4 regions of the Amphibacillus indicireducens genome follow, and region 4 is predicted to be linked to each of the others. Evidence: riboswitches for the same ligand, from Rfam matches in the RefSeq annotation. Region 4 holds a riboswitch; each other region holds the start of a gene.

Region 1 (8,229 bases), on a different contig from region 4:
AGTAACATCAGCGTAGTCAAAATACTGAGACACCTGCGGGAAAAGCGTTAGCTGAAGCCACGCCCGCGGGAAGCGAAGGATTTTGACGTAGCGGTGGGATATTTTATTTCACATGTAAATAACCCGAATCGATTTTGAATCGTTCGGGTTATGTTAAAATTACGATACTTTTTGTCCCAGCCTCTTTTGCTTTTAATCAGGTCGAACAATTTCAAAGATTTCACCGATTTTGGCGTAGTTGTTACCTGCCAATCGGCTTACTGTTGCTAATTGGTCGGGATCAATCCGTTGATCCTCTTGGTAAATGGTTTCATCAATATGATAGTGAACGATTTTACCAATTAACAGATCGACACCAACATTACCGGCTTCACCAAGCTCAACAGCTTTTTCTAAGACACATTCAAAGCGTACTTTTGCTTCCTTGACTCCAGGAACAGAAATCTTTTCGCTTGGTACGGTTGTTAACTTTGCTCGGATCAATTCACTTTCCGTCGGTGCAAGATTGGCAGCTGTTTCATTAATTTGTTCAACATTTGCTTGATCAACAATATGAACAACAAATTCTTTATTTTTGATTATATTTCTAGCAGTATCTTTCATTTGTCCGGCTTTACGTTGGACAGCAATCGAAATCATTGGTGGATTAGATGAAACGACATTAAAATAGCTAAATGGTGCGCCGTTAATGATCTCATCAGTACCAGTGCTTGTGACAAATGCGATTGGTCTTGGAATGATTGTGCCAATTAAAAATTTATAGTTTTGTCGTTCAGAAATTTGGTTTGGATCAAAAGATAACAAAGTCATGCCTCCTAGTCTAATACTCTCACTTCAATTGGTACAAGTGGTCCAGTCAATTCTTCGCGTCTATTTTCATATTGAGCAGGTAGTTTTATTGCTTCTCCCATCGTCTCATATGATTCATCATGGGCGAATCCTGGTGGATCTGTTGCAATTTCATAAAGAATTTCGCCAGGTTCTCTGAAGTAGATCGCGTTAAAGTAGTTTCGATCCTTTACCTCTGTTACGTGATGCCCTTTTTTATCAACTTCATTTTGCCAATCTCTTAAGTCAATGTCGTCATTGGCACGCCAGGCAATGTGATGAACAGTTCCAACACCCATGCGTCCTCTTGCCATATTTGTTTGTCTAATATCGATGATATTTCCTAGATCACTACTTGATTTAAAACGAATCAAGTTACCTTCTTCAGCAACCTTTTCAAGTCCCATCGTGTCAACTAGTGTTGCATTTGTTTGTTCAAAATCAGTTGAATAAAGAACCGCACCACCAAAGCCTTTAATTGCGACTTCTGGTGTAATATCGCCAAACGTTCGATCGTTTAACTTTCCAGCCGCACGCTCAACAAGTTCTAATTGGAGCCCGTGTGGATCTTTAAATTGTAAAAAAGTTTCGCCAAATCGGGTTGTGATTCTTGTTGGAATATTGAATTTTTCCAATCGTTTTTGCCAAAAATCAAACGTCCCTTCAGGAATTGCATATGTTGTAAACCCAACCTGTCCGCCACCAATTTCGCCTTGATAGGCGCCGATCCAAGGGAAGAAAGTGATAATTGTTCCAGGTTCACCGCCTTGATTGCCGAAATATAAATGGTACGTTCCTGGGTCATCGAAGTTGACCGTTTTTTTGACCAATCTTAATCCTAAAATACCTGCATAAAAATCTGTATTCTCCTGTGGATGGCCAACAATTGCAGTAATATGGTGGATCCCAGCTGTTTTTTTACTCATTTTCCACACTCCGATTAAAATTTTTTATTAAGCATATCTGAATCAAGCTATAAATACATCGACCGGCTAACAATAATCTTGCTTTACACTTTCCATAATCATGATAACGATTTACTTTGATTCGTCGATGGAGTTAATTTAGTAAGTTCAATAATTATTATCTAGATAAATTACTTTATTATTTATAATATTATCTCGAATTCAAGATAATTATATAACAAAATATTTCTGCTGTCAAACAAAAAAGAGGCACTTCAAAAATAATTGAAGTGCCTCAGCATTTATTTTATAAAAAATTACGTCTTAAATCATGAGAAGAGCGTGGTGAAAGATAGCTTGGTGCGACATCAAAGACCGTTTTTGCCCCATATTGTTGATCTTGATTTAAGCGGTAAGCTGCCCGCGCATAGGCAACTAGAACACTTGCTGTAAATTCTGGATTGCTATCAAGTTTTAACGAAAACTCATAAATTTGTTTATTGTTTGCCCCTGTTTGGCCACCGCGAATCACAAAGCCACCGTGGGGTGCTTTCGAGTGATCGCGGGCAAGTTCTTCTTCAGTAATAAAATGGACTTCAGTGTTGTAATCTGCAAAGTAGTTAGGCATCATTTTAATGTCATGTTCAATTGTTGCTTGATCTGCGCCTTCCTCCGCAACAACGTAGCAAATTCGGTTGTGCTTTTCAGCTGTTTCTAGCGACGGATTGCTTCCACTTCTCACTTTTTCAATCGCATCTTCAGATGGAATCGTATATTGAACACCGTTTTTAACACCGTTAACTCGACGAACAGCATCAGAGTGGCCTTGACTTAAGCCTTTACCCCAAAAAGTATAATTTTCTCCATTCGGTAAAATCGCATCAGCGATCACTCGGTTTGTCGAAAATAATCCTGGATCCCAGCCAACTGAAATAATTGCCGTTGTTTTACTTTTACGAGCAACTTGATCAACTGCTTGATAAAATTCCGGAATTTCACCATGGTTATCATAACTATCAACTGTGTTAAAGAGTTGAGCAAATTTTGGTGTTTGTTCTGGTAAATCAGTTGCTGAGCCACCACAGAGTAGCATCACATCGATTTGATCCTGATAATCAGCAGCATCATCAACATGTAATGCTTTCACATTTGGCTGATTAATTTGTAAATCTTCTGGATTTCGCCGTGTAAATACGGCAACTAACTCAAGATCATCTGTCGCATTGATCGCTTCAACGGCCCCTTTGCCAAGATTACCAAAGCCAACAATGCCGATTTTTATTTTATTTTTCATTAGAGTGCCCCTTTTCTAGAAAAAAATTGTCTAACCGTGTTCTTCCTTGTCATTATTATAAAGCAACCAAAACAGATATGTAAAATGGATCGCATAAATCTAGTTTAAAGTTAGTGATATTAACAAAAATCCCCCTATCAAAGGGGGAAATTTAGTAACTAATTTTTAGGTGAAGGGTGAAGCTGTTCTTCTAAGTTGAAATTTTTTTGTCAATAATAAACTAACAATAAAAAGTAATTCAAATAGATTCATGATCGGTACATTTTTCAACCAAATTGTTAAAATGCTTCCGAAAATCATAATCGCTGTTCCAACAAAAAGCCAATAAAACTTTTGATGTTTCCACAACAAGATTCCAACCCAACCGACAATAGCTGTTGTGATTAGTACCATAAATGGTATCTTTTGTTCAACGATATTTTCATAGAGTAGGACATCTCGTTCCCAGTTTACTTCGAGTTTAAGTTGTCTAATTGATTGATACCATTGATAGATGATCAATCCAAGTGTGAGTAGAAAAATTGTGACCTTTGAGATTTCGCTATTTGCCCATTTTAAACGTAAGTTCTTACTAATTTGCCAAACAAAAATAATTAGTAATGGTGTAAATAAAGTATGAAGCCAAAAACGAAGATAAGATAAATTTTCTAATAATTGACCTTCACCAATAAAACGACCAACACTAAGAACTAAGTTGTCATAAATTAATCCGAAAATCACGAACAATAAAACAATTGAAGAGTCAACTTGTTTTTGTTTACGGAACAGGCGAATGCCCCATATGAATAGTACGATGTAACTGATTGTCAGTAAACTATAAATGGTTCTATTCATCTAATCACGCCCTTTTTTGTTAGCATGTCCAGATGAAATGAACCCAATACATTAGTTTAAAGTTAATTTATTTGAAAATTTAAAAAATTACTTGACTTTAGCAATGTGCCTTAACTATAATTAAGCCTATTAACTTAATATGAATAACAACTTCTTATCTAGAGAGGGGGAGGGACTGACCCGATGAGCTCTCGGCAACCGCATGAGTATGTAAGGTGCCAATTTCAGAAGAATCCAATCGATTCTAAATATGGGAAGGTGAACAAAGGTAGACTTACACTCACTTTTTGAAACCCTTCTCCAATCGGAAAAGGGTTTTTTGTTATTCAATCATCATTCGTGGATAAAAAATTCATCTTCAGGCAAATTAACCGAAGGAGAGTTTTTAAATAAAAAAATCATTCAAAGGGAGCGATCAAGATGGCAGTAACGACAATTAAGGCTAAAACATTTTTGAAGGAACAAGTTGAGGTGTTGGCTGAAGCACGTCAACACAAGGTGATAATAGATGAACCGGAAAATTTAGGTGGAACAGATAAAGGCATGAATCCAGTTGAATTACTCTTGTCTGCATTAGGTGGCTGTCAGGCGATAGTCGCAAGAACTTATGCTGAGAAATTTGACGTTGAGTTAAAAAACTTTTGGGTTGAATTAGAGGGAGACATTGATCTTGATGGCTTCTTCGGGAAGTCAGATGTTCGCCCAGGTTTTCAAACGATTCGATCAACGTTTCATATTGAATCAGATTCTGATCAAGAAAAACTCGAAGCATATAAGCGACATATCGAAGCGCATTGTCCTGTTGGAGATACAATTGCTAATGCAGTTGACTTAGTTACAGCAAAAGTTGTTGTTGAGAAGTAAGTAGATTTTTCAATGATCATTAATGAAGTAACTGAAAAACACGATTCTTAAATAGAGTCGTGTTTTTGATTGCTATAATAAAGTTTGAAATGAAAATATTTAACTGATATCGCCATCTATGTTCTCTTTTAAGTAATCAATCAGCATCTCTTTGCCGCCAACAAATTGTAAAGCAGAACCAAGCGCTTGTAGTGCATCACCTTGAATGCCCTGTATTTGTGCATCGATTTGTTGTTTTTCTTCGTTTGTTAAGCTTTGTGTCGTTTGTCCGATTGCTTCAAGTGCTTGACCGACTGTCATGACCCATTGTCCAACTAAATTTTTCAATTCTCCACTTGAATCTGGTTGGAGCTTTTCTAATTGTGATAAATAGATAGCTTCTGCAAATTGACAATAAATTGAACCCATAGTGAGACTGCAATTTTTTGGTTAAGTTCCTGAATTTGATCATCCTTTTTTTTGCTCATCATCAAGTTCTGTTTGGTTATGCTCCATTTATGTCACCTCAAGTAATCCAACTTATATTATCGTTGTATTGTATTCTTGGTTTTCCTTTTTCGTTTCAAATTAAGTTATATTCTGAAAAAATAGGCGTAAACTGAGTTGAATGGGTGTTTTAGAGGATGCGACAAGAAAAAATAATAAGCTTTGTCATTTGAACAGATTAAAATTCTCTGCTATGCTTATTTGAATGAAAAGAGAGGGAAGGTGATGGAAATTAGACGGCTAAGGAGTATTTTCTTTATTATTCCCGGTTTTATCTCGTTTGGAATTGGGATAGCTGCTCTAGTCTTACCAGTTCTTCCGGGCTTGCCCTTTTTTTTATCTCATCTTACTGTTTTGCGAAAAGTTCTAAACGGGTTGAAGATTGGTTTAAAAGGACAAAAGCATATGAAAGATTCGTTGTTGCCTTTCGTGAAAAAAAAGGGCTAACTTTAAAGGAAAAGATTCGGATTAACTTGATTGCAGATGCATGTATTATCTATTCCTTTTTTATCGTCGATTTACTGTGGGTAAGAGTGATGATGGTTGGACTTGCTTTATATAAGCACTATTACTTTTTTATTAAAATGAAAACGATTCGACTACCAAAAAAAACTGAACACATTTAATAACCCCAACCGCTCTAGTGTGAGTGATTGGGGTTATAATTTTCTAATGAATTGAGAAGCCTGCAATCTGATTATTTTGATCAAAGCTAATTTCAAATGTGACATTATTTTCAGTAAATGTAGCGTCTAAGACGATGACTTGATATTGAGCTAAGCTTTTTATTTCTTTATACTCATTGCCAATATACGTGCCAAATTGATCAGTTATTTGTTCCCAAGTTTCAGATAGTGCTTCTGCTGGAAGTTCTTCCTTAATTTTTCGGTCAAACAATTAAGTGGCTTCAGTAAACTCCCCCTGATTAAGGTGATCAACAAAAGAAGAAGCAATTTCAATCGCTTGATCTGTTTGTTCCATAATTTCTTCACCGATGTCACACCCGATCAAAAAAGTTAGTGACAAGAAGATGAGACTCATTAGTTTAAATCTATATTTCAATTGCTTATCTACCTTTCGATTCATTTCAATGATTTTAATCATAACATCTTAATGATAATTAAAGAAGTTTGAACAATAAATTACGGCTGAATGAGTCTGTTACATGAAATTAATAGCACTTTAAAATCAGACGTGATAAGCTTAAAGAGCAAATGACTAGCTGTCCTATCGATCAGTTCGTAGGAGAGTTTTTGATAAAAAAGGTGTGAAAATAATGGCGGTAATATTAGTTGTTGATGATGATGACCATATTCGTCAATTGATTTCTTTGTACTTAAAAAAGGAATATTTTGATGTGATTGAAGCTCGGAACGGTCTTGAAGCAATTGAGAAACTTGAACAAGAACCGATTGATTTGGCAATTGTTGATGTGATGATGCCGAAATTGGATGGGATTGAATTAACGAAAGAAATAAGGAGTTATTATGAGATTCCTATTTTGATGGTGACAGCTAAAGGGGCTTCTCAGGATAAAGTAACGGGTTTTGAAGCTGGGACAGATGACTACTTAGTTAAACCATTTGATCCAATCGAATTGGTGCTTCGGGTGAAGGCATTGCTTAAACGTTATAATATTAATGTTGAGAGACGAAATAGGCTTGGAACAATTGAAATCGATCTTGATCGTCTGACCGTTGCTAATGAAGAAATGACTGTTGAACTAAAACGTAAGGAATGTGAACTTTTACTAGAATTATCATTTGAACCTGGTCGTATTTTTACCCGAGCGCAGTTAGTTGAGAAAATTTGGGGTTTTGATTATGAAGGCGATGAGCGGACTGTAGATGTTCATATTAAACGATTACGGGAAAAATTAAGCCGCTTTGATGAATTGACGATAACGACAGTAAGAGGGCTCGGCTATCGGCTTGAGGATGTGAATTAAGTGCGTAAAAGTCTATATTGGAAATTTTCGATCACATTTGTTGCTGGTGTTATTCTAAGTATTATCACTTCTTATTTAATTACGTCTTTATTTATTCAAGAAGAGGTTATTTTTGATCGGGAAATGGTACGAAATTCAAGTTATTTTGAAGGTTTATTAGAGCTAGTCGATCATGAAAATATAGCTGAATTACTTGAACTTTTTTCTGAGTATGGGATTCAACCTGTGTTAATCAATCTAGATGGACAATCTGTTATCGAAGGTGTTGATACTGATTTTATCACGACTGAAATGATTGAGCGTCTGGAAACGTTAGAGCCAAATGAAGTGATTTCATTTACACCTAAGCGGAGAGAAGCAGTCAGATATATTGGTACAAGACTGCCTAGTACTACGGTGGCGGATGCTTTATTTTTAAAAATTGATATCACTAGTACATTGACTGATACAAAACGATTAACGGTACAATCATTATTGTTAGTTTTATTAATTGGTAGTTTATTCATTTTACTTATTTCGCGCTATTTTGTTGATAGTATTCGTTCGATTACTAAAGCGAGTGAAGAGCTGGCAACGGGTGATTTCTCGATCCGATTATCAACTGACCGTCAAGATGAACTCGGTCGATTGATGCGCAGTTTTAATGATCTTGCCAAAGCTTTAGGCAATATGGATGAGGTCAGGAAGCAATTTGTTAGCAATGTCTCGCATGAAATGCAGTCACCACTGACATCAATTAAAGGTTACGCTCGTGCATTAAAAGATGGTCTCGTACCTGAAGAAAACCAACAAGAATATTTAGACATCATTTATCAAGAAGTTGATCGATTATCACGACTTTCAAATAATTTATTAAAACTGGCTTCATTAGATGCTGAAAAGGATTTAATTAAACTTGAAAATTATCGCTTAGACGAACAAATCAGACGTGTCATTTTGTCAACTGAACCATTATGGCGCGATAAAAACATCGATGTGGAACTTGATTTAAGTCAAGCATATATTCATGCTGATCAAGATTTAATGGAGCAAGTTTGGCTTAATTTAATTGTTAATGCGATCAAATATAA
Region 2 (8,229 bases), on a different contig from region 4:
TGGTTTATTCGCGACTGGGTTTATTTTATTGGGCTACCTGCTGACTGATGCACAATTGCTTCATTTTTTTCATGGATTAGCTAGTGGGTTGCTATTACCTGTACCATTTGTTTATCTAGCTAAACTTAAGCACGATACAACCAAGCATCGCTTGATTTTATTTTCATGTCTAAGTATTGCACTTGCGCTTATAGTTGGATCGGTGCTTGGTTTAATGATTGAGCCGAAATTTAGTCAGAATTATGTCGTTGTGCCACTAGGTATTTTAATGATTATCGCTGCAGTTTTAGTTTTGGTACTTTTGCCGTCTGAGTCAAAAGTCACCGAGGAAAACAGGACACTTTCAGCAACGTTAAATCTAGTTAAAAGTTTATTAAATGAACAACAGATCGGTTTCGCTTATGGAGGGGCACTATTGTTCATGTTTGTGAATGGAGCGCTTGCGTATTTGTTGCCGGTAAAAATTGACGCGCTAGGTTATGACAATCATTTATTTCTGCTTTTGTTGGTTACAGTTGCACTTGTAAGTAGTTTAATTTATGTATTGCCAATCAACCGACTTGATCAGCGGTTTTCAAAATCACTATTAATGACTGTCGGCGTTTTGATTCAAGCAATTTGTCTATTTCTACTTGGAGTTTTTAAGCTGAAAACGTTACTATTTATCGTGATCATTCTATACGGGATCGGGTTCGCTGCTGTTTTGTCCTCGATTTTAACCCTAGTTGTTGACGGTTCTGTTCAAGCAAATCGAGGAATCGCTTATGGTCTGTTAGCTTGCTTCAGTACATTTGGTCTGATTTTTGGTGTCTTTATCCCAGCATTTTTTCCAACGTTATTCACATCATTTTTCATTAGTGGACTTGTTTTAACACTTTGCTCGGCTTATCTATTCGCTTCGATAAAATTAAATCAAGGCGCATCGAGTTGAAGATGCGCTTTGACCCCTGGTTTTTGCTTAGCTAAACATTTAAAATTGGTTGTTGTCATTCTGATAAGTTTGAAATATAACTATCTAAATTATTAAAATTTTCAAAAGAATATTTAAAATTCTGAAAAACAGTTGACTTTATTTATTATCCGTATATAATTGGTTTTACATATTTTTTTAAAAACTAAATAGTTTGTCATTTTCTTATCCAGAGAGATGGAGGGACTAGGCCCTATGATATCTCGGCAACAGATTCGTCATGAATACTGTGCCAATTCCTACAAGTGCTGAATGCATTTGAAAGATGAGAAAGGGCGGTTTCTTATATATTCTGAGAATCCCTTCTTTTCATCACACGAAAAGAAGGGATTTTTTGTTGCTGAGTGATAAATAAGTGTTTAAGTAGGGGAGAGTTAATTGATTACTCAACTTTCGCAGATCAAAATGTGCAAGTATACGTTGGTATGGTAAGAAAGATGGACTGTTCTCTATCCATATTGACTTTATTTGTACACGCGGGAAATTTAATCACAGGTCCTTAGTTTGAGAGTTAATTCGTTCCGAAAAGCAACAGGTTCGCTTTTCACGGGGATGTTACAGGCTCAATTATTAATAATGAGGTTGCAGGGCAAGCAGGTTTTGATCTTGCTGAAGATCCTATTTTCCGGGAGTCAGGAGAAGATGAAAGTGTTTATCCATATATAAATCTAATCGCAGCTAAAGCGGAAGATAAAGATAATGAAGTGTACAAAAAAATTGTTGAGCTTTATCAAGAACCTGATATTGAGGAAGTAATCTCCAAGGACACGAATGGAGGCTCTTATATTATTAAACTATCAGATGAAGAGATTGAGAAGTTATTTGAAGATTTAAAGCAAGGTGAATAATTTTTTAAAAATCATAAGGAGGATTTTAAAATGACAGTTGTTAATGGTGTAAAAGAGCGTTTGTTTCAGTCGATTGATGAGGGTAAAGCGTTGTATGTTGAAACGAGTCACAAAATTCATGATAATCCTGAAATCGGGAATGAGGAGTATTTTGCATGTGATTTGCATAGTGAAAATTTAGTTAATGCTGGTTTTGAAGTTGAAAAAGGTGTTGCTGGTCACGAAACTGCCTTTTATGCAGTGAGGGAAAGTGGTAAGCCAGGTCCAACCATTGCATATCTAGCGGAATATGATGCATTGCCTGGTTTAGGTCATGCTTGTGGACATAATATTATTGGGACGCTTAGTGTCGCGGCTGCGATTGCGTTAGGTGAATTGATTGATGATACGGGCGGGAGAGTCGTTGTGTTAGGGACACCCGCAGAAGAAGGCGGTCCAAATGGTAGTGCAAAAGGGAGTTTTGCTGATCAAGGGTTTTTAAAAGATGTTGATGTGGCACTTATGCTTCATCCGGGTGGTAAAACAGGATTAACCCCCGAATCACTTGCGGTTGATCCGCTTGATTTTAAGTTTTATGGTAAGCCTGCACACGCTTCTGGTGCACCACATCTAGGGGTCAATGCGTTAGATGCGGTCATTCAATTGTTTAATGGCATTAGTGCACTGCGCCAGCAACTACCGGACGATGTTCGAATTCATGGTATTATTACTCATGGTGGCGATGCACCGAATATTATTCCTGAATTCGCATCTGCTCGCTTTTACATTCGAGCAGAGTCATGGAAAAAGACAGAGGAAACTGCTGAAAGGGTACGGGCGATTGCAAAAGGGGCTGCACTTGCAACGGGAGCAAGAGTCGTCATTGAACGATTCCAAAATGTAGTAAAAGACTTAGTTCCTACACCTGTTTTAGATCAAGTTTTAGCCGAAGAACTAACGGCAGTTGGTGAAAACGTTATTGTGGAGAAGCGAAAAGGAAAAGGTTCAACAGATGCAGGTAATATTAGTTATGAAGTCCCGACAGCCCATGGTGGCATTAAAATTGGTCCAGATGATTTAGCGGGTCATACGGTTGAATTTAGAGAAGCGGCTAAATCAGAGCAAGGTGATCAAGCGATTATTACTGGTGCTAAAGCACTTGCATTAACTGGTTATCGGTTACTAACAGATCAAAAGTTATTAGAGAAAGTTAAACAAGACCATCAGCAAGCACTGAAGCAAAAGCGGTCTTTATCTTAAGCTGAACAATGAAAAATAGGTGTTGCTTTTTCCTTAATGAACTGCCCTTGTTTTTTTGACAAGAGGCAGTTCATAGTAGGATTCGCAACACCTATTCTATTTAATAATTATACAAGTTCGGCTTGTTGTTTATTGAGAAAATTAGTCAAGATATTATCTAAGCTTGGTCCATCGACTTCATTTAAATCGTAATGAATTCGAGCAGTCGGCTTATTAATTTTAATTACACGTGATAAATCGATCGGCGTTCCAATAATCACTGCATCACAATCAGTATTGTTAATTGTTGCTTCTAAATCTTTCAACTGTTTCTCACCATAACCCATCGCTGGGACTAGGTTTTCAATGTGTGGATATTTAGCGAATGTTTCTTTTAAACTTCCAACAAGATATGGCGACGGGTCAACAATTTCTGCCGCCCCAAGCCGTTGGGCTGCAACTGTTCCAGCACCAATTTTCATTTCACCGTGAGTGAGTGTCGGTCCATCTTCAACGATTAGAACCCGCTTTCCTTTAATCAGTTCTGGTTGATCGACCGTTATTGTCGATTCAGCTTTTACGATCAGACTACTTGGATTTGCCGTTTTGATATTATTTTCAACAATTTTAATCGCTTCAGCTGTTGCACTATCGACCTTATTAATAATTGCAACATCAGTTGTTCTTAAACATACTTCGCCAGGATAGTATTGAAGCTCATGTCCTGGGCGGTGTGGGTCTAAGACGGTAATTGCCAAATCTGGTTTATAGAATGAAAAATCGTTATTTCCACCATCCCAAACAATCACATCACAGCCATCTGGATCATTTTCTGCTGCAGTTAAAATCGCTTCATAATCAACGCCTGCGTAAACGATATTACCTCTTGATACGTGTGGTTCATACTCTTCCATTTCTTCAATTGTACAGTGATGTTTTTTTAAATCTTCAATCGTGGCAAACCGTTGAACACGTTGCGCTGCTAAGTCACCATAAGGCATCGGGTGTCTAATTGCTACAACTTTTAGACCTTGTGCCATTAGCGTCTCAATAATCTTTCTCGATGTTTGGCTTTTACCTGTTCCAGTCCGAACAGCCGTGACTGAGATGACTGGTTTATTGCTTTTTAACATCGTCTGATTTGGACCGAGTAGTTTGAAGTCAGCGCCTGCTGAGTTAACAATCGCTCCAATTCCCATCACATCTTGGTAGCTAATATCACTAAATGAGAAGACACATTCATCAACTTTGAATTTTTTAATTAAATCTGGTAATTGTCCTTGTGCAAATATTGGAATCCCCTCAGGGTACAAGTCTCCAGCTAATTCTTTTGGATACTCTCGTCCATCTATATCAGGAATTTGTGCCGCTGTAAAAGCAACAACATTATAATTAGCATCATTTCGATAATACGTATTAAAATTATGAAAGTCCCTACCTGCCGCACCAATAATGATCACATTTTTTCTCTTCACTGGAATCTCCTCTGTCCGTTTTACTAACTATTATAATTATACTTCATAGTGAATAATTATTCAACAATTATTTCGAGAAAATATTGTTATAATAAAATTAGGAAAGAAATAAGTTTATTAATAAAGGAACGATATGGAGGGAACTATGAAAAGATCATTATGTAAGTCATCAACGGATCAGGTTTTTGCCGGAGTATGTGGTGGAATCGCTGAATACTTAGGTATTTCTTCGCTTGCAGTCAGGTTGCTTTTTATTTTTGTTTCACCATCGATCATCCTTTACATTATTTTAGCTTTATACTTGCCTGAATATTAAATCGATTTGTTAAAAAAAGTGTCAGCGCGACGTTTTCGTCATTAAGTGCTGACGCTTTTTATTTTGTTAATCTATCCCCTTAACTGTGAAAAGTTGAACTAAGGTTAACGATTAGACGCTAAGATGATTTATCGAATCTAATGCAATCAATTTTTCAACTAATCCTCATATTAAGACATCGGAAATAGCCTCGGTCTGATGTGCTAATCAAATTTAATTCAAAACTTAAGTATTAGTTCCTAGACAAGAGCCATATTAATTCTATTTTTGTTATAATAAAGTAAGATAAACACATTTAGGAGCTGAGATTATGTCATTTTTCAAAAATGCATTCAATATCCTGACAGAAAGAAGAGATATTAAAGAGCCAATTGTTTTTAAAGGTATTGATGAAAGTAATTTGATGATTGACCATTTGACGCAGTTATCAACTAGTAAGGATACAACTATTGATCTAAAAAAAGTAAACGAACATTTAAAGTTATTTTCGATCGGTCACTCAGGAGAAAAAAGTGTCATGTTTGAATTACAGCATTCGATGATTCCTTCAATTATTTTGCATGACCTCTATTTAGAAGTTGGAGAATATACAGCTCAATTAGATTTTGTAGTGATTACACATAAGTTTATTCTTGTTATTGAAGTAAAGAAGTTAGTAGGTGATATTGAACTAACTGAAAGAGAAGAGTTTATACGAGTGATTCGAAGAAATAATCGGATTGTTCGCAAGGAAGGTATGTATAGTCCGGTTAATCAGGCAGAAAGGCATGTCGCTACTCTAGAGAAACTATTAAAAGACAAGGGACTGATTAAACGTTGTCCAGTATACTATGTCGTCACTTTTGCGAATCCGAAAACGATTATAGACATATCAAAAAAAGCCTCAAAACAATTAAAGTCTAGTATTATTCGCCATGATCAAATTAAATCATTTTTAGCTGAAAAATTAACGCAAGAATCACCAGTGTATATGTTAGATCACAAGTTACATCAAATTGCAGAGGTATTAAAAGAAAATGCTCAAGAAAAACAAATTAATCTGGAATCATATTATATTGAAGTTAAAGAAAATCCAAAGGACAAAATTATTATTACGGAAGAAAAATTATCCGATGATGAACTAAGAGAGAAATTAACTAAATATCGATTGGAGAAATCAAGAGCGCTTGAGATCAAGCCATTCTATATTTTTACTAATAAAACCTTGGATGGTTTAATAACTGAGCGACCAAAGACAATTGAAATGTTGTTAAAGGTTGAAGGGATTGGTCCCAAAAAAGCCAAAGACTATGGAGAAGAAATTTTGGCAATTATCAATCAAAATTAAAAAAGTGTCAGCACTAAAAACATAGTGCTGACACTTTTATTTTGTTAACCTAGTCCTCATGCTATCAACAAATCAAGCTAGAGATTATGGTTGCGGGTTAATCTATCCCCTTAACGATGAAAAGTAGAACTAAGGTCAACGATTAGACGCTAAGATGATTTATCGAATCTAATGCAATCAACTTTTTAACTAATCCTCATATTAAGACACCGGAAATAGCCTCGGTTTGATGTGCTAATCAAATTTAATCATTTTTTCGAAAAGATGTATAGTATAGTTATTGTATCAATCAGTTTTTGACGGACAGAAGGGTTTTGAAAGGTGGGGCGAATTTGAAAATATTACTTGTAGAAGATGATAAAACAATTGCGTCAGGTTTGGAGTATTCATTACAACAGGATGGGTATCAGGTGGTTATTTGTTATGATGTGGAATCGGCTAAAAAAGTAATCACAGCTGATTTGGAGCATTTTTCATTATGTCTGTTTGATTTATCGCTTCCAGATGGGAGTGGCTACGAGTTGTGCCAAATTGTCAAGGCGCGGGCTGATATACCGGTGATCTTTTTAACGGCTATGGATGAAGAAGTGAGTGTTGTGATGGGGCTTGATATGGGAGCGGACGATTATATTACGAAGCCATTTCGGGTTCGGGAGTTATTATCAAGGATTAAATCTGTCTTGAGACGTTATCAAAAGCGGGTACAAACGAATATAGTCAACATCTCCAATGTTCAAATTAATACGCTTGAAGGGAAAGTATATAAAAACGGTGATGAGTTAACATTAACGGCTTTAGAGTATCGTTTGCTGCTTATTTTCGCGAATCATTTAGGACAGGTTCTTTCAAGAAATCAATTGTTGGAACAGATTTGGGATGTGGCGGGTGACTTTGTTAACGACAATACCTTAACGGTTTATATTAAACGCTTGCGGGAGAAGTTGGAGGATGATCCACAAAAACCAACGATTATAAAAACAGTCCGAGGTCTGGGATATAGGGTAGGTGATTAATGTGCTGCGCAATCGAGAAATACGTGTTTTGTTTATTGCGATTATAGTGATTAGTATAACCATGATCACGTGTGTAGCATGGCTTCCTAAATCTGCTCTTATTGCGGTGATCATAGCGTCAATTTTAATTTTGATTGCTGTTTTCACATTCACATTTTGGCGATATCGTGAAATCGAAAATCTATCTTCTTATTTACAAAAAATTAGCAGTGGTGATTATATGCTTGATGTTCGGGATAATCACGAAGGTGAACTGAGTATTTTGAAAAACAATATATATAAAGTTACTTTAATGTTAGCGGAGAAAAGTGAATTGTTAAGGAAAGACAAAATTCATCTAACAGACGCGATCTCTGATATATCTCATCAGTTAAAAACACCGCTGACATCGATGACTGTCATGACTGATTTGTTGAGCGATGCAAAATTGCCAGCTGCTAAAAGAGTAGAATTCACCCACAACATCAGTACTCAATTAGAAAGAATCGAATGGCTAGTAACTTCTTTATTAAAACTTTCAAAAATTGATGCTGGAACAGTCACGTTTAAGCGAGACAAAATAAGTGTCAAAAATGTAATTGAAAAGGCATTAGATCCACTCAGAATACCGATTGAGATTAAAGAGCAGAATATTGTAGTCACAGGTGAAGAGGGAGTCAGCTTTGTAGGAGATTTGAATTGGACGGTTGAGGCGCTCATTAATATTCTGAAAAATTGTGTCGAACACACGCCAGAAGGAGGCACAATTGAACTCTCATTCACTGAAAATATTCTTTATACGGAACTAACCATTAAAGATAATGGCAAGGGCATTGCTAAGGAAGATCTTCCTTATTTGTTCAATCGATTTTTCAAAGGAAAAAATGCAAATGAGGATAGCATAGGAATTGGTATGGCAATGGCGCATTCGATTGTGACTAACCAAAATGGACATCTAGACGTCACAAGTGAACAAGGTAGAGGGACAATTTTTCGGATAAAATTTTATCAACAAATCACTAAGTGACTAAATTGTCACTTAAAAGTCACTCGAACGTCATTTTAGGCAGATAAACTGAACTT
Region 3 (8,229 bases), on a different contig from region 4:
AGTATGATAATTTAGTTGTTAGTTTAAGAGAAGGTAATTGAATTAATCAGCCAGATTAGCAATCGACTTTTTTAAATAACCCCTTTTTTTATTGTGTCTATGTCAGTTCTTGCTTTAATTTCTTAAGTTCCTCAATATCTAGGTGTGTAACTTCTGCAATTAGATTCAGATCCAGTTCTTTTTTGAGCATTTCAATCGCCACTTCTTGTTTGCCGATTTCTTTCCCAATCTATTTCCCGATTTCTTTCCCTTTCTCTTCGTATGAAACGGTCAGTTCGAAAATCTTGTCTGCTTCTGGCAATTTGTCTACTTCGTTCATTAATTGTTCCTCCTCTTCAGCTGTTAGCTTTAAATAAGATTCAAAAAATCCGTATAGTCATTTTTGTTTGGCGGGGTTTAGTTGCATTCGGGTAATCATTCGTAAAAATTCCTTTTTAACTTCGATTCGTTCTTCATCCTTATATCCCATCTCACTTAGTAATGCCGCAGCAATTGGATTGTCTGAGTGAATATAGTCACGCCAGTTTTGTTTTCGTAGGTGTAAAGTTAAATAATTAAATGTGAGTACGTGGAAAAAGTCGAAATCTATTGTATACTGGCTTTCCTCTGGTTGTTGGTCAAGATTGAAAACGGCAATTGGAATAATTGGTTTTTTGTACTTGTTGAACAGCATACTAAAATAATGGTACATGCGTTTATTAAAGTCGGGTTGTCGATAGCTTTGAGGTTCGATATGCACAATAATCACAACGTCGGAATTTTTTAGCTTTGTTTCAATCACAAGATCGAGCCTTCTTGTATCACCATCTAACATATTCGTATAGACTTCTTCGGATAATGGTTTGATTTTTCGAAAGTCAATTTCCTTGTGAACGTCCGGGAAAAAGACTTCGAGAAATTCTTCAAAAAAAGTGCCGATTAACTCTTTGTACAGTTGATCATGTTTTGTGTGGGTCGATTCTTGGGATTTTTCTTTGATGAGTAGTGGCGTGGTTGCCATTGGATCACATCCTTGTAGGTTATGATGTGGGGTCTGGTTGAAGGTTCTAGCTATAATATAGCATGGTTTTGTAGCAGGGGCAATTGGTAAAGTATCTATGAAAATGGTGAATTGATTTAATGTTTCATAGACTTATAAGTAGGATTAGTTGTGCTAGTCTTAACAATGTGAATATGTTAAAATATAGTTCATTAGCTAAAGATAGGCTACCATTTTGTAGTGTTACTGAATGTTCATCAACGTTTGTTGGGTGAATTTTTCACACAAAAAATAAGAAAGTGAAGGTGTACATATGAAAATTGCAGTTGCGGGGACGGGTTATGTTGGTTTGTCGAATGCGGTTTTGCTTGCGCAGAATCATCAGGTGTTTGCGCTTGATGTGATTGCGGAGAAGGTTGAGTTGATTAATCAGCGGGTTTCTCCGATTGGTGATGCTGAGATTGAGCGTTTTTTTGCGGAGAAGGAGTTGGATTTGACGGCGACGTTGAGTCCGGAAGAGGCGTATCGGGGTGCGGAGTATGTTGTGATTTCGACGCCGACGAATTACGATGAGGAGAAGCATTTTTTTGATACGAGTTCGGTTGAAGCAGTGATTGAGGACGTCCTTGAGATTAATCCGGGGGCGACGATGATTATTAAGTCGACGGTTCCTGTTGGGTATACGTTGGAGATTCGCGAGAAGTATGGTGTTGATAATATTATTTTCTCTCCTGAGTTTTTGCGTGAGGGGCAGGCGCTTTATGATAATCTTTATCCATCGCGGATTATTTTGGGTGAGGATTCAGAGCGTGCGCGTCGGTTTGCTGATCTGCTTGTTGAGGGGGCGGAGAAAGAAGATATTGATGTGTTGTTTACCGATTCGACTGAGGCGGAAGCGATTAAGTTGTTTGCGAATACGTATCTTGGTTTACGTGTGGCGTTCTTTAATGAGTTGGATACTTATGCGGAAGTGCGTGGGTTAAATACGAAGCAGATTATTGAGGGTGTTGGTCTAGATCCGCGGATTGGTTCGCATTATAATAATCCGTCGTTTGGTTATGGTGGGTATTGCTTGCCGAAGGATACGAAGCAGTTGCTGGCAAATTACGAGGATGTGCCGAACAATATTATTCGGGCGATTGTGGATTCAAATAGTACGCGGAAGGATCATATTGCGGATAGTGTGTTAGCAAGTAATCCGAAAGTTGTTGGAATTTACCGTTTGACGATGAAGACGGGTTCGGATAATTTTAGAGCGTCGGCGATTCAGGGTGTGATGAAGCGGATTAAGGGCAAAGGTGTCGAGGTTGTTGTTTATGAGCCTGTCCTAGAGGAAGATGATTTTTATAATTCGCGTGTGGTGAAGGATCTTGATGAGTTTAAGCAGGTTGCAGATGTGATTGTTGCGAATCGACTGACTGATGAGCTTAAAGATGTGAAGGATAAAGTTTATACGCGGGATTTATTTAGTCGAGATTAATTTGAAGAGTTAGGGCACCTTGTCGGTAGTGTGATGGGGTGCTTTTTTTATTTGGTAAGGCTGTGGTGGTTGTCAGTTTGGAGATTTGGAGTTAATCGTTAGATATCCGCTTTTGAATCTGGTTGATCTCTAATGAATAGGTGCTAATCGTCAGAAATCCGTCTTTGAATCTGGTTGATCTCTAATGAATAGGAGCTAATCGTCAGAAATCCGTCTTTGAATCTGGTTGATCTCTAACGAATAGGAGCTAATCGTCAGAAATCCGTCTTTGAATTTGGTTGATCTCTAACGAATAGGGGTTAATCGTCAGAAATCCGTCTTTGAATCAGGTTGATTTCTAACGAATAGGAGCTAATCGTCAGAAATCCGTCTTTGAAACTGGTTGATTTCTAACGAATAGGAGCTAATCGTCAGAAATCCGTCTTTGAATCTGGTTGATTTCTAACGAATAGGAGCTAATCGTCAGAAATCCGTTTTTGAATCTGGTTGATTTCTAACGAATAGGAGCTAATCGTCAGAAATCCGTCTTTGAATCTGGTTGATCTCTAACGAATAGGTGCTAATCGTGTCCTCACTCGTGTGAAGTCTATAAACAGGTAACGGTTAGGTGGTTGGACATATTGGGATTGAGTAGGTGGAGGAATTATTAGTGTCTATTTTCTGAATTTTTTTAAAAAGGCTTGCTATTTTCACGTGAGTGGCATAAGATAATAATAATTTAACCTGCGCAGGTTAAGGTTAGTTAAAATTTTATCATAAATATTTCTTATCGAGAGAGGCGGAGGGATTGGCCCTGTGATGTCTCAGCAACCACCTTTTTAAAAGGAACGGTGCTAATTCCAGATAGGCGTGTGCCTTGAAGATAAGAAGGATGTCTCTTTACAGGTAAAGACTTTCTTCTTAGAAGGTCTTTTTTATATTTGTGGGGAGAGTTTTTTATTAATCAATTAAAAATTAAGAAGGTAGGGATTAGTTGTGACGGTTAAAGCGCCATTTCATGCGGATCATGTTGGGAGTTTGTTGCGGCCTGAGCGGTTAAAAAAGGCTCGGCGGGATTATCAGGCGGGGAAAATTGAGTTGGCTGAGTTGAAGCAGGTTGAGCTTGAGGAAGTGAAGCGGGTTGTTGATAAGCAGATTGAGGTTGGGTTGGATGTTGTGACGGATGGTGAGTTTCGTCGGGATTGGTGGCATATTGATTTTCTGGAAAATTTGAATGGTTTTGAGGGGTATGTTCCTGATCATGGTTATTTTTTTGAGGGTGTTGAAACGGAGCCTTATGATGTTCGTAATATAGGAAAAATTTCGTTTAATCCGGATCATCCGTTTATTGATGATTTTAAGGTGTTGAATCAGATTGTTGATGGTCGGGCGGTTGCTAAACAAACGATTCCAAGTCCGAATCAACTGTTCCATGTTGATATTATTAATAATGAAATTTATCCAGACTATGAATCTTATGCGAAAGATATTATTCAGGCGTACCGGGATGCGATTCAAGCTTTTTACGATGCAGGTGTTCGCTATTTACAAATTGACGATGTTTATTTAGCCGTGCTTACTTCGCCAGAGATTGATTTTGATAGTGGACCTTACAAGCGTGATTATTTAATTGAATTAGCTGTTCGAGTAATTAATGAGATTCTGGTTGATAAGCCTGAAGATTTACAAGTGACGACACATATTTGTCGTGGCAATTACCAGTCGACGTATGCATTTTCGGGGAGTTATCAGCTGATTGCGCCGACTGTATTTGCTAAGGAAAAGGTTGATGGCTTTTTCTTGGAGTATGATGATGAGCGGTCTGGTGATTTTGAACCGTTAGCTCATATTCCAAACGGTGGGGCGAAAGTGGTGCTTGGTTTAGTGACGTCAAAAAACGGTGAACTTGAGGATCCTGAGTTAATCAAAGCGCGGATCAATGAAGCGGCGAAGTATGTGCCGTTAGATCAACTGTGTTTGAGTCCACAGTGTGGTTTTGCTTCGACGCATCATGGGAATATTTTGACTGAGGATGATCAGTGGAACAAGCTTGAACATATTGTTAAGATTGCTAAAGAGGTGTGGGGGAATTAAGCTCTGTGACCTGAATTGTAACTATCATTAACGGAAAAAAAGGAGTAAATCGTAATGCCATATGTGACAATAAAAATGTTAGCAGGCCGCACTGATGAACAAAAGCGTGCTTGCGTTGAAAAAGTAACCGATGCAGTTGTTGAAACGACTGGAGCTTCTCGTGAAAAGGTCGTTGTCTTTTTGGAGGATATGGAAAAATCCGAGTATGCGGTTGGTGGCGTTCTTTTCAGCGATCAAGCATAACTATTTTAAGCAAAATAAGGCCAGACCTGAGCGATCGCCATTCAATCGAGTGCTCAAGGTCTGGCTTTTTTCTGGGTAAAACTCAGGTGAATTTTTCACGAAAAAAACATATTAATCTAAGTGATCAATTGCGTATTGTGCTTCTTGTTCGGTGAATTGGTCGCCATATTCTGAGGTCAGTTGGTCTTTGATCGCGTCGTTGGACATGTTCATCATTTCTTGGTAGACTTTGGCTGATTTTAGGGCGTTTTCGTTCCAGTCTGCTTTGATGTTGTCGATCGCGTATTGTGCTTCTTGCTCGGTAAATTGGTCGCCGTAGTCTGAGATCAGTTGGTCGTAGATGTTGGCTTTCGACATGTGCATGATGTCGGAGTATGTTTCGGCTGATTTGAGTGCGTTTTTGTTCCAGTCTGTTTCGATTTGATCGACGGCATATTGTGCTTCTTGCTCGGTAAACTGGTCGCCGTAGTCTGAAACTAATTGGTCATAGACGCCTGCTTTTGACATGTTCATGTGGTCGACATAGGCTTCCGCTGATTTGAGTGCATTTTCATTCCAGTCTGCTTCGAGGTTGTCGATCGCATATTGGGCAACATCTTCAGGGAACTGATCACCATATTCTGATGTGAGTTGTTCATAGATACCGATTTTAGACATATGCATGACGTCAGCATAAATCTCGGCAGAGTTTAGGGCGGCTCTGTATTCGCTCGGCACATCGTCATCGTCATCATCATCGTCAGCTTCTGGACTTGACGTCTCAGTTTCTTCAGTTGTAGTGACTTCTTCAGCAACTGAATCCTCCTGTTCATCATCAAGAATCGGTTCAATATCTTCGTCTAGTATATCCTCATCGATTTCCTCAATTTCGGGTTCTTCTTCAATTGTGGTATGATCAGCTTCCTCACATCCAACAGCAATTCCTAACACCAAAATCAATAAACTATAAAAAAATGATTTCATTAATTTGCGCTTCATCTGATTACTCCTTCTTATCATCATTCTTGATATTATAGACCTAAGTATTAAGTTCGTCAAAAGCAAAATCGACAGTAATTTCACAATCACGAACGACAATTTGTTATAATAAAAAAGATCAACTAGAAATCTAGCAAATGAGGTCATAATTTCATGGAGAATCTATTAAATAAGTTCATAGAGTTGTATGGTGAGCAAAAACGAAGCAGGTGAAGTAACCGCTTCGAATCTGCCCTTTAGGTGCACACGTTGATCATCAGGATGGTGTGGTAACTGGGATGGCGCTTGATTCAAATGTCGAGATGGTTTTTGCACCGACGGATGATGGTTATATTCGGGTGCGGAGTATGGATTTCCTAGATGTCGAGTATTTCCATATTGATTCTGTACCAGATATGCTTCCTAGTTTTTGGGGAAATTATTTGCGTGGTGCGGTGTTGTCGTTGAAGCGGGATCATCGAATCCGGAAAGGCTTCCAGGCAGTCATTAGTGGCAAGCTTCCGATCGGCGGCTTGAGTTCATCGGCTGCGGTAACGACGGCATATTTGATGGCACTTGCAGAGGTTAATCACCTAGAGATTCCAAAACGTGAATTTGTTTTTTACAGCCACTGGGTTGAAACAGAATTTATCGGACTCAAGAATGGCATTTTAGATCAATCAGCTAATATTTTGAGTGAAGATAATCAGTTGCTCGTGATGGATTGTCAAACGAGTGAGCATCACCTTGTCGAAAAATCTACGCAGATGCCTGATTTTGAAGTGCTCGTCGTCTACTCAGGTGTCACAAAAGCATTGATCGGAACGGATGACAATAATCGCGTCGATGAATGTAAAGTTGCCGGCTGGATTATTGAAGAATTAGCTGGCAAAAAGCGTCAGGCTCTAGAAGACGTTAAGCTCCGTGATATTCCAGAAGCACTCTATCAAAAATATCGTGATCAAGTTCCTGGCAAATTTCAGAAAAGAGCCGACCATTATTATACCGAACAACAGCGTGTTCATGCCGGAATCGATGCTTGGCGCAATGGAGACCTCGAGACATTCGGTCAACTGATGTTCGAATCTGGTGCAAGCTCGATCCACCAATATGAATCAGGTTGCCCTGAATTGATCACAATCTACAATATTCTTAAAGAAACAACAGGTGTCTACGGTGCACGCTTTAGTGGTGCAGGTTATCGCGGTTGCTGTGTCGGCTTGATTGACCCAGCATATAAAGCAGAGATTAAAGCAAAAATTGATGCAACATATCCTGTAGCACACCCCGACTATCAAGATATTTATAAAGTGTATTTCTGCCAAACAAGTGACGGCGCGCGAATCGAAAATACATACTGAGGTGAAGCAAATGAAAGTCATTATTTTAGCGGCGGGTTATGCCACCCGTCTTTATCCAATCACAAAAAACAAAGCCAAACCACTCCTAGAAGTTGGTGGCAAAACAATCCTGAATCACATTATGGAGAAAGTCGAAAAAGTAACCGAGATCAACGAAGTCTTCATCGTTACAAACGAAAAATTCACCCCAGCTTTTACTGAATGGGCTGAAAATTATCAAGGCGACAAGCCGATTGTAGTCATTAATGACCAAACAACAACAAATGACAATCGATTAGGTGCGATCGCTGATATGCAGTACGTAATTGAAACAGAAAAAATTGATGAGGACATTATGGTACTAGCAGGCGATAATCTATTTGAATTTGAGTTGACCGAGTTCGTTGAATTTTATCAACAAATGAACGCGGATTGCATCACAGCACACGAACTAGATGATATCGAAGATTTAAAACAAACAGGCGTCGTTTTTCTAAGTGAAGACAATCGCGTCATGTTGTTTGAAGAAAAACCAAACCAACCGAAATCAAATTATGCTGTCCCACCATTTTATATTTACCAGAGAAAAACACTACCATTAATTAAGCAGTACTTGCTTGAAAGTCACAATCCAGATGCACCAGGAAATTTCGTACCGTGGTTAATTAACCAGCGAATAGTTTACGCCTACCTGTTCGAAGGCATGCGCCACGATATCGGGACAATTGACAGTTATCATAAAGTACAGGAATTATTTAAGTAAAATTTAATCGTAATCGATCGATTAAAATAGAAAGAACTGGCCCTGGCCAGTTCTTTTTGCTGATCATTAATAATTAGCTAATCCGAATCTTACTCAATTCATCTAAAAAAGCCGGTTTTCTGTGATAGCGCTGTTCAAGTTCTTTAATGATTTTCGCAGTGTTTTCATGGTCGGTGGCTTTGTTAAATGTTCTAATGATCTTACAAACGCCACGGTATTCTTTGCGATTTGAAGAATGCTCTGCAATTGAACGAATGGAGTGAATAAATATTTCCTTCACTTGTTCAGGGTATTCCGTCATCAGATCGGGATAGAGTTCGCTAACCATAGACGGGTTATTTTTACAGAATGTTAACAGCTTGTCTGTCAGATTTTCTGCTTTTAAGATTTGTAA
Region 4 (8,229 bases):
TCAAGTGTTGGCTTGATTGTTGGTTCTGTATCAGTTGCTTTTGCGATTGCTTGATCCAAGTCAGCAACAATATCATCAAAGCTCTCCAAACCAACAGATAAACGAATGAGTGATTCAGATACACCACTCGCTTTTAATCCTTCCGCGTCAAGCTGTTGGTGTGTTGTTGAAGCTGGATGAATGATTAATGATTTTGCATCGCCAACGTTGGCAACGTGAGAGAACAATTCAATGTTATCAATCACTTTTCGACCAACTTCACGACCACCTTTCACACCAAAGGTAATAATTGAACCATACGTATCAATTAAATATTTTTTCGCTAACTCATGAGAAGGATGTGACTCTAGACCTGGATAATTGACCCACTCAACTTCTGGATGGTTAACTAAATATTGAGCAACCTTTTCAGTATTTTCTGAATGTCGCTTCACTCTTAAATTAAGTGTCTCAAGTCCTTGTAAGAAATAAAAGGCATTTTGTGGACTTAGAGCTGGACCGATATCACGCAATAATTGAACGCGTAATTTCAAAGCAAAAGCAGCTGGACCTACATCTGTACCAAATCGAACACCGTGGTATGACTCATCTGGTTCAGTGAAACCAGGGAACCGTCCGTTAGTCCAATCGAAACGACCAGCATCAACAACAATTCCACCAATTGACGTACCATGACCACCAATCCATTTTGTTGCAGAGTGAATCACGACATCTGCACCCCATTTAATTGGTTTAGCGCCATAAGGTGAAGCAAATGTATTATCAATTAGTAATGGAATGCCATTTTCATGTGCGATATCAGCAACTGCCTCAATATCAAATACATGTAAAGAAGGGTTCGTAATCGTCTCAGCAAAAATCGCTTTCGTCTTATCCGTGATCGCAGCTCTGAAGTTCTCTGGATCTGTTCCATCAACAAACACAACATTGATGCCATACTTAGGTAAAGTTTGCTTAAATAAATTATAAGTTCCACCATAAAGATTACTATCGGTAATGATTTCATCGCCTGTACCGGCAATATTAAAAATCGCTAACGTAATTGCTGACATTCCTGAAGCAGTAGCCACTGCACCAACACCATCTTCTAAAAGCGCCACACGCTGCTCAAATGCATCAAGCGTCGGGTTCATAATCCGCGAATAAATATTACCCGGCTCAGCTAAAGCGAACAAATTTTGCGCATGCTCCGTATCACGAAACACGTAAGAAGTAGTTTGGTAGATCGGTACAGCACGCGATTGAGTTGTCGGATCAACCTGTTGTCCCCCATGAATTAATTGCGTTTCTACACCAGTCGAGCGAAAATTACTTTTTGTCATTTTGAATCTCCTCCTCTAATTGTGTATGTATAACTTTATTTATTAGAAAACTTGGCATTCGCCAAGCCTTTAGGCGAATGCTTTAGTTGCACTTATGTAGTAAGAAAGTTGTTATACTTTCTTATCTACCAAAAAAACCTCTCCTTAGGTAAGAAGAGGTTTGCGGTGTCTTAGCCTCGTCTTATCTGCCAGATTAATAATCTGTAGGATTTAGCACCTTTCTTTCACGTAGGTTGCCGGGCTTCACAGGGCCTATTCCCTCAGCCACTCTTGATAAGCGCTATACATATTATTAAGGATTATAGAGTAGATTTTCTCATCCGTCAAGTGATTTTTTAAAAAATTTAAACTATTTAGACAAATTAACATTTATTTAACCCAATGCATAAATTAATTGAAGATAGGAGTGTGAGGAAAATGACCGAACATGATCAGGACTTTATGAAAATCGCCCGCGACTGGGTCAAAAAAATGGATAGCCTATTTCAGCGCTATCCCGATGACAGTTTGCTTGCATCGATCGACCAATTTTTTCAAAACAGACAAATTCCCACTTATGTTAAAAACACCGATCAGGAATGGATTGTCACATATCAATTACCCGGCATCAGCAAAGACCGAATCCAACTCTTAATTAGAGACAACCGACTAATCGTCCGCGTCACAGAAGACAAACACCAAGAAATAAAAGACGACCAAAGAGATTACTACCAATCAAAACAATTCCATCGCGCTCGCGAAAGCATCATCAACCTTCCAGGCACGATTATCCCATCAACATTACAAGCAGATTTTCAGCAAGGCTTACTTAAAGTAAAAGCCAAGAAACAAGTGATTAAAAAAAGAGACCTATCAATTGATTAGTCAAAAATTCACCCACTCAATTGGGTGATTCGCTTTTGATTTACGTCCTTACGGCGATCAAAAGCGTTTTTTTCTTTAAAACAAATGAAAATAGTGAACATTTATTGAGTGGTGTGGTATATTATGTATGAATAGTGATGGGAGGAGAAATACATTGGGGATTACTGAACTTATTTTTATTTTTAACTTTCTCTTAGTCATTGTGTTGGTGTTTCTTGAACACAGAAATCCAACCTCGACTTGGGCTTGGATTCTTGTCATTACGTTTGTACCGATTTTTGGTTTTTTCCTCTATTTAGTTTTTGGCCGAAAACTGAGTCGAAAAAAGCTGTTTATTTGGGATAACAAAAGTAAATTAGGCGTCAAAAAAGCAGTCGAAAATCAACTGCAATTACTTGATGAAGGAAGTTTTCCAATCCGGGAGCTTTACCAAGATAATATCGATTTATTTTACTTACATCTACGCAACAACGATGCAATCTTGACTCAAGAAAATGACGTCGAGATTTTTAATGATGGACAGGCAAAGTTTGATCAGCTGATCAAGGATTTAGTTGCGGCAGAGGACCACATTCATATTCAATATTACATCTATCGAGATGATAACTTAGGCCGAAAAATTGCCGATGTTCTAAAGCTGAAAGCCAAGGAAGGCGTATCCGTTCGCTTTTTGTATGATGATTTTGGCTCACGAAAATTGAGTCAACAATTTATTTGGGAATTGAAAAAAGCGGGTGTCATCGTTGAGGCATTTTTCCCGTCATTAATTCCAAAAGTCAATTTTAAGATTAACTACCGAAATCATCGTAAAGTCGTTGTGATTGATGGGAAAATTGGCTATATCGGTGGATTTAATGTCGGCGATGAGTATCTCGGAAAAGTTAAGAAGTACGGATACTGGCGCGACACACATTTACGGATCGTCGGGGAATCCGTCCGTAGCATCCAAACTCGCTTTATTTTAGACTGGAATCAAGCATCGAAGCACCAACTGATCCTCTATGATTCAGCCTATTATCGAGCAGAACCACAAGGAAACGTCGGAATGCAAATTGTTTCAAGTGGCCCGGACTCAGACTGGGAGCAAATCAAATATGGTTACATCAAATTGTTGATGGAAGCGGAAGACTATGTTTACATTCAGACACCATACTTTATCCCAGACGAAAGTCTTGCCGACGCCGTAAAAATCGCTGCCCTATCCGGCATCGATGTCCGAATTATGATCCCGAATAAACCAGACCACCCATTCGTTTACTGGGCGACATATTCCTATATTGGCAACATGCTCGAAGCTGGCGCAAAAGTTTATATTTATCAAAATGGCTTCCTCCACGCCAAAACAATTATGGTCGATGGAAAAATCGCCTCAGTCGGAACCGCAAACATCGACGTCCGAAGCTTCCGATTGAACTTTGAGGTCAACGCCTTTCTCTACAGCGAAGAAGTCACTCAACGCCTGCTTGCACACTTTGAAGAGGATATGTCAAAATCTGATCTACTCACATTAGAAGCATACCAACAAAGATCGCTCTGGATAAAAATCAAAGAATCAATCGCCCGATTGATTTCACCAATTTTATAAAAAACTCACCACAACAGATGGAGCAACTAAGTTTGCTTCATCTGTTTTAGCTTGAGAGAGGAACAAGTGCACATTTCAACTAAGTTGTGCACAAATCATTGAACTTGTGCATATTTCAGTTAAGATGTGCATAAATCACCGAATTTGTGCATATTTCAGCCAAGATGTGCACAAATCACCGAACTTGTGCATATTTCAGCTAAGATGTGCATAAATCACCGAACTTGTGCACATTTCAGCTAAGATGTGCATAAATCACCGAACTTGTGCATATTTCAGTTAAGATGTGCACATTCATCGAATTCGTCTGTATTTTCTCTAACTTGTCTGCAATTTCCTCAATCAAATGATTAATTATAAAATTTGTTCGAATAACGTGTCTGTATTATACTAGCAAGAGAAGCGGGGGATCGTTAGATGGAGATTTTAGCAATTGAAAACTTAACTAAGACGTATGGAGAAAAAACGTTATTTAATCAACTATCTTTTTCAATCCAAAATCGCGATCGCATTGGAATTGTTGGTGTGAATGGGACGGGGAAGTCGACGCTGTTAAAGGTGATTGCCGGAATAGAGGATCGTGATCATGGGGCACTCAACCATGCGCGTGATTTTAAGATTGCCTATTTATCACAAGAGCCAAATCTGAACCATGACCGAACAGTGTTGGCTGAGATTTTTGCTGGTGAATCAGAAGTGATGACGATTCTTCGTGAGTATGAACAAGCGTTGTTCAACTTAGGTAAAAATCCAACCGATCCAGATGCACAAGTAGCGTTTACAAAGATGCAAACAAAAATGGATCAACAGGACGCGTGGGATGCTGCGACGACGGCAAAAACAATTTTGACGAAATTGGGAATTGATCAATTTGATCAAAAAATCAACACTTTATCTGGAGGACAACAGAAACGAGTCGCCTTAGCAAAAGCGCTCGTCCAGCCAGCACATCTGCTGATTCTTGATGAGCCGACGAACCACCTAGATCACGAGTCAATTGAGTGGTTGGAGAAATTTTTACCGACTTATCAAGGGGCGGTTATGCTCGTGACGCACGATCGGTATTTTCTCAATCGGGTGACAACGAAAATTTATGAGCTTGATCTCGGTCAGCTCTATCAATATACTGGAAATTATGAAACATACTTAACAAAAAAAGCAGAACGACTCGAATTAGCAAAGCAAGATGAACAGAAGCACGCCAATGTGTTGAGAAGTGAAATGGCCTGGCTCAAACGAGGGGCACGTGCTCGCTCGACTAAACAAAAAGCTAGAATTGAGCGGATTGGTGAGATGCAAACAAAAACGTTCGCGACAGATCAATCGGAGCTCGAATTCGGTGTTGGTTCAACACGATTAGGAAAAAAAGTGCTCGAATTGCACAACATTTCAAAAAGCTACGATGCGAACAAATTAATCACTGATTTCTCATTTTTAATCAAACCTGGTGACCGAATCGGGATTGTCGGTGCGAATGGTACCGGTAAATCGACGTTACTGAACCTGATTGCCGAACGAATCACTCCTGATCAAGGAGAAATTGAAACAGGTCCAACCGTTAAATTTGGCTATTACCAACAAGATCATAGCGACATGGACGAAAACCTGAAAATCATCGAGTACATTAGAGAAACTGCGGAAGTTATTCATACCGAAAAAAATGAAACGATCACGGCAGAGCAAATGCTCGAACGCTTTTTATTCCCGCGTTCGCAACAGTGGACATATATTCGCCGACTTTCAGGTGGGGAAAAGCGTCGACTTTATTTATTAAAAGTATTGATGGAAGAGCCGAATGTTTTACTACTTGATGAGCCGACCAACGATTTAGATACACATACGTTAGCGATTCTTGAAGACTATTTGGATAGCTTCCCCGGTGTCGTAATTACCGTTTCCCACGATCGTTATTTCCTCGATCGTGTAGTGGAACAACTACTCGTCTTTAAGGAGTCGGGAACAATCGAACCTTTTTACGGCAACTATAGTGAGTTTTTAGCAAAACAAACGGAACCAAAAAGTGAGCCTGCCGAGGAAAAGTCGAAGCCTGTCCCATCGCGTCCGAAGAAACGGCGTTTGTCTTATCAGGAGCAGAAGGAGTGGGCGACGATTGAGGATGAGATTGAGGCGTTGGAGGAAGCGATTGAGGTTGAGAAAGAGGCGGTAATTGAAGCTGGGGCGGATGCTGATGCGGTGCATAAGCATTATGATCGTCAGCTTGAATTGGAGGATGAGCTTGAGGTAAAGATGGAGCGTTGGGAAGAGTTGTCGTTGATTGTCGAAGCAATTGAGCAGGAATAAGATATTTCATAAACCGAAATAAGTGATGTATAATAGAATGAGATTAAAAATTGGAGGGTTTACAAATGGCAGATGTAAAATTACAAGAAAAGTATGCTGAGCTGGCCTTGAGAACGGGTGTTAACTTGCAAAAAGGTCAAGCGTTGATGGTCAATTCATCGATTGAGGGGATTGAGTTTACTCGAATCGTCGTCCGTAAAGCGTATGAACTAGGGGCAAAAAGTGTCTTAATTAACTGGCAAGATGATGAGATTTCATTACTGAAGTATCAAAATGAATCGGAAGCAGTGTTGACGGATGTCCGTCCGTGGCAAGTTGATAAGTACTTAGACTTTGCCAAAGATGGTGGGGCGTTATTATCAATTCGTTCAACAAATCCAGATTTACTGAAAGATGTTGACGCGAAGAAGGTTGCGGCAGCTTCGAAAGCAAGTGCTGAGGCAATGAAGGAATTTAGACAATATACGATGAACGATCGAATTGCGTGGTCAATTATTTCAATCCCAACAGGCGATTGGTCACAAAAAATCTTCCCAGGTTTAGAAGCGGAAGAAGCGAAAGAAAAGCTTTGGGAACAAATTTTCAAAATCGTTCGTGTCGATCAAGAAGACCCGATCAAAGCATGGGACGAGCATAATCAAACACTGAAAAATGCCCACGCAATTTTAAACGAGAAAAAGTATCAGGCCTTAATTTTCAAAGCACCAGGTACAGATATTACGTTTGGCTTGCCAAAAGGGCATATTTGGAAAGGTGGCGGCGCTTATACGACAGATGGTCTGCATTTCAACCCGAACATGCCGACAGAGGAAGTCTTTACAGTCCCGCATAAATATGAGGTGAACGGTGTAGTCAGCAATACAAAACCACTTGTTTATAATGGGAATACGATTGATCATTTCAGCTTAACGTTTAAAGATGGACAAGTTGTTGATTTTGAAGCGGAGCAAGGTTATGATACGCTGAAAAATTTACTTGAAACGGATGAAGGTGCCAAACGTCTAGGTGAGTTAGCGCTCGTTCCAGACGCATCACCAATTTCACAGTCTGGCTTAATTTTCTATAATACATTGTATGATGAAAATGCATCATGCCACGTTGCGTTAGGAAAAGCTTATCCGACGAATTTAGCAGGTGGCTCAGACATGTCTGAAGAAGAGCTCGATCAGCACGGCGTGAACGACAGCTTAACACACGTTGACTTTATGATCGGTTCAGCCGAGTTGGACATTGACGGGATTTTACCTGATGGCTCAACAGAAGCTGTCTTCCGCAAAGGCGCATGGGCGTTTGATATTTAATTAATTATTTTATAAAAAATTTAAAACAGTTCTGAAGCGTGGGGTGACCGGCTTTGGAACTGTTTTTTTTATTGTAAGGAGTGGGGTTAAAATAATGAATTATTGCTTAAATTATTTTTTTCAAACAGTTCTTTTGTCCACCTGTTAAACATCTTCAGATTAGATTCCATATTCAATGTATCCATTATCTGTAGGCTTGTCTGAATTTTTTTTAATCCATCTTCATTGTTAAAAACAATTTTATTTATTATTCCATCACACCACAATAATAAGGTTCTAGCAAACATCGAACGTTCGCCAATTTTCTTTTCTTGTATAAATTGATTAATTTCTTGAGCTTTACTATATGATTTTTTCTCTAAACATAGAGTGATTAGATTAGTAGCAAGCATGATCTCAGCATTGGGCGTTTTATGAAGTGATTTTGCCCTTAGGTATGATTGGTTCATACGCTTGTATAAAATTAAAATAGTGTCTAAGTCTCCGAAACAAAAAAGAATATTGTTAAATAGAGAAACTTCATAGTACCCCCACTGTTCACAATTTGTTAAATACTCTTTTATTTCACTGATCGATTTAGGGTCAATAGATTGATTATTTATTAAATCGATATAGATATTTGACAGATAATGAAGATGCTTATATTTAATCTGTTGAGTTTTATTATATTCAAGTTTTGATTTTTCGGAAATCTCTTTTAATAGATCCTCATTCATGGATTGAAAAGCCTGAATCATTTTCTTTCCTAGTCGATCTAATGTATTGATCTTAAAATCATTATGATAGAACTCAAATTCCTCAAAGGTAATATTTAAATTATTAATAATTTGATAAAAAGTATCAGCTGAAACTGATA

The links. Region 4 has a riboswitch for S-adenosylmethionine ahead of ABD814_RS11950 (O-acetylhomoserine aminocarboxypropyltransferase/cysteine synthase family protein). Riboswitches for the same ligand answer to the same signal wherever they lie in the genome.
Region 1: another riboswitch for S-adenosylmethionine. It lies ahead of ABD814_RS05030 (OsmC family protein); the one in region 4 lies ahead of ABD814_RS11950 (O-acetylhomoserine aminocarboxypropyltransferase/cysteine synthase family protein).
Region 2: another riboswitch for S-adenosylmethionine. It lies ahead of ABD814_RS12285 (MetQ/NlpA family ABC transporter substrate-binding protein); the one in region 4 lies ahead of ABD814_RS11950 (O-acetylhomoserine aminocarboxypropyltransferase/cysteine synthase family protein).
Region 3: another riboswitch for S-adenosylmethionine. It lies ahead of ABD814_RS01360 (5-methyltetrahydropteroyltriglutamate--homocysteine S-methyltransferase); the one in region 4 lies ahead of ABD814_RS11950 (O-acetylhomoserine aminocarboxypropyltransferase/cysteine synthase family protein).

What each region holds. Positions count from the first base shown of each region.
Region 1 covers NZ_BAABDL010000051.1:37,788-46,016, reverse strand. The annotation lists gene ABD814_RS05050 (flavin reductase family protein) at 193-804, opposite strand; gene ABD814_RS05045 (ring-cleaving dioxygenase) at 816-1,754, opposite strand; gene ABD814_RS05040 (diaminopimelate dehydrogenase) at 2,041-3,027, opposite strand; gene ABD814_RS05035 (hypothetical protein) at 3,193-3,861, opposite strand; SAM riboswitch class I at 4,013-4,118, shown strand; gene ABD814_RS05030 (OsmC family protein) at 4,282-4,725, shown strand; gene ABD814_RS05025 (DUF6944 family repetitive protein) at 4,825-5,133, opposite strand; gene ABD814_RS05020 (YbaN family protein) at 5,437-5,658, shown strand; gene ABD814_RS05015 (YbaN family protein) at 5,550-5,837, shown strand; gene ABD814_RS05010 (DUF3887 domain-containing protein) at 5,881-6,108, opposite strand; gene ABD814_RS05005 (hypothetical protein) at 6,109-6,237, opposite strand; gene ABD814_RS05000 (response regulator transcription factor) at 6,488-7,159, shown strand; gene ABD814_RS04995 (sensor histidine kinase) at 7,160-8,229, shown strand, end outside.
Region 2 covers NZ_BAABDL010000139.1:355-8,583, forward strand. The annotation lists gene ABD814_RS12280 (MFS transporter) at 1-931, shown strand, start outside; SAM riboswitch class I at 1,133-1,242, shown strand; partial or broken gene ABD814_RS12285 (MetQ/NlpA family ABC transporter substrate-binding protein) at 1,534-1,818, shown strand; gene ABD814_RS12290 (M20 family metallopeptidase) at 1,849-3,057, shown strand; gene ABD814_RS12295 (cyclic 2,3-diphosphoglycerate synthase) at 3,165-4,511, opposite strand; gene ABD814_RS12300 (PspC domain-containing protein) at 4,657-4,827, shown strand; gene ABD814_RS12305 (NERD domain-containing protein) at 5,138-6,154, shown strand; gene ABD814_RS12310 (response regulator transcription factor) at 6,487-7,167, shown strand; gene ABD814_RS12315 (sensor histidine kinase) at 7,169-8,173, shown strand.
Region 3 covers NZ_BAABDL010000014.1:93,121-101,349, reverse strand. The annotation lists gene ABD814_RS01370 (RpnC/YadD family protein) at 377-1,000, opposite strand; gene ABD814_RS01365 (nucleotide sugar dehydrogenase) at 1,293-2,459, shown strand; SAM riboswitch class I at 3,223-3,328, shown strand; gene ABD814_RS01360 (5-methyltetrahydropteroyltriglutamate--homocysteine S-methyltransferase) at 3,435-4,532, shown strand; gene ABD814_RS01355 (2-hydroxymuconate tautomerase) at 4,587-4,775, shown strand; gene ABD814_RS01350 (Ltp family lipoprotein) at 4,887-5,753, opposite strand; gene ABD814_RS01345 (GHMP family kinase ATP-binding protein) at 6,020-7,093, shown strand; gene ABD814_RS01340 (nucleotidyltransferase family protein) at 7,104-7,835, shown strand; gene ABD814_RS01335 (SWIM zinc finger family protein) at 7,909-8,229, opposite strand, start outside.
Region 4 covers NZ_BAABDL010000131.1:17,250-25,478, reverse strand. The annotation lists gene ABD814_RS11950 (O-acetylhomoserine aminocarboxypropyltransferase/cysteine synthase family protein) at 1-1,322, opposite strand, end outside; SAM riboswitch class I at 1,501-1,602, opposite strand; gene ABD814_RS11945 (Hsp20/alpha crystallin family protein) at 1,740-2,186, shown strand; gene cls (cardiolipin synthase) at 2,341-3,771, shown strand; gene ABD814_RS11935 (ABC-F family ATP-binding cassette domain-containing protein) at 4,189-6,072, shown strand; gene ABD814_RS11930 (aminopeptidase) at 6,138-7,373, shown strand; gene ABD814_RS11925 (helix-turn-helix domain-containing protein) at 7,460-8,229, opposite strand, start outside.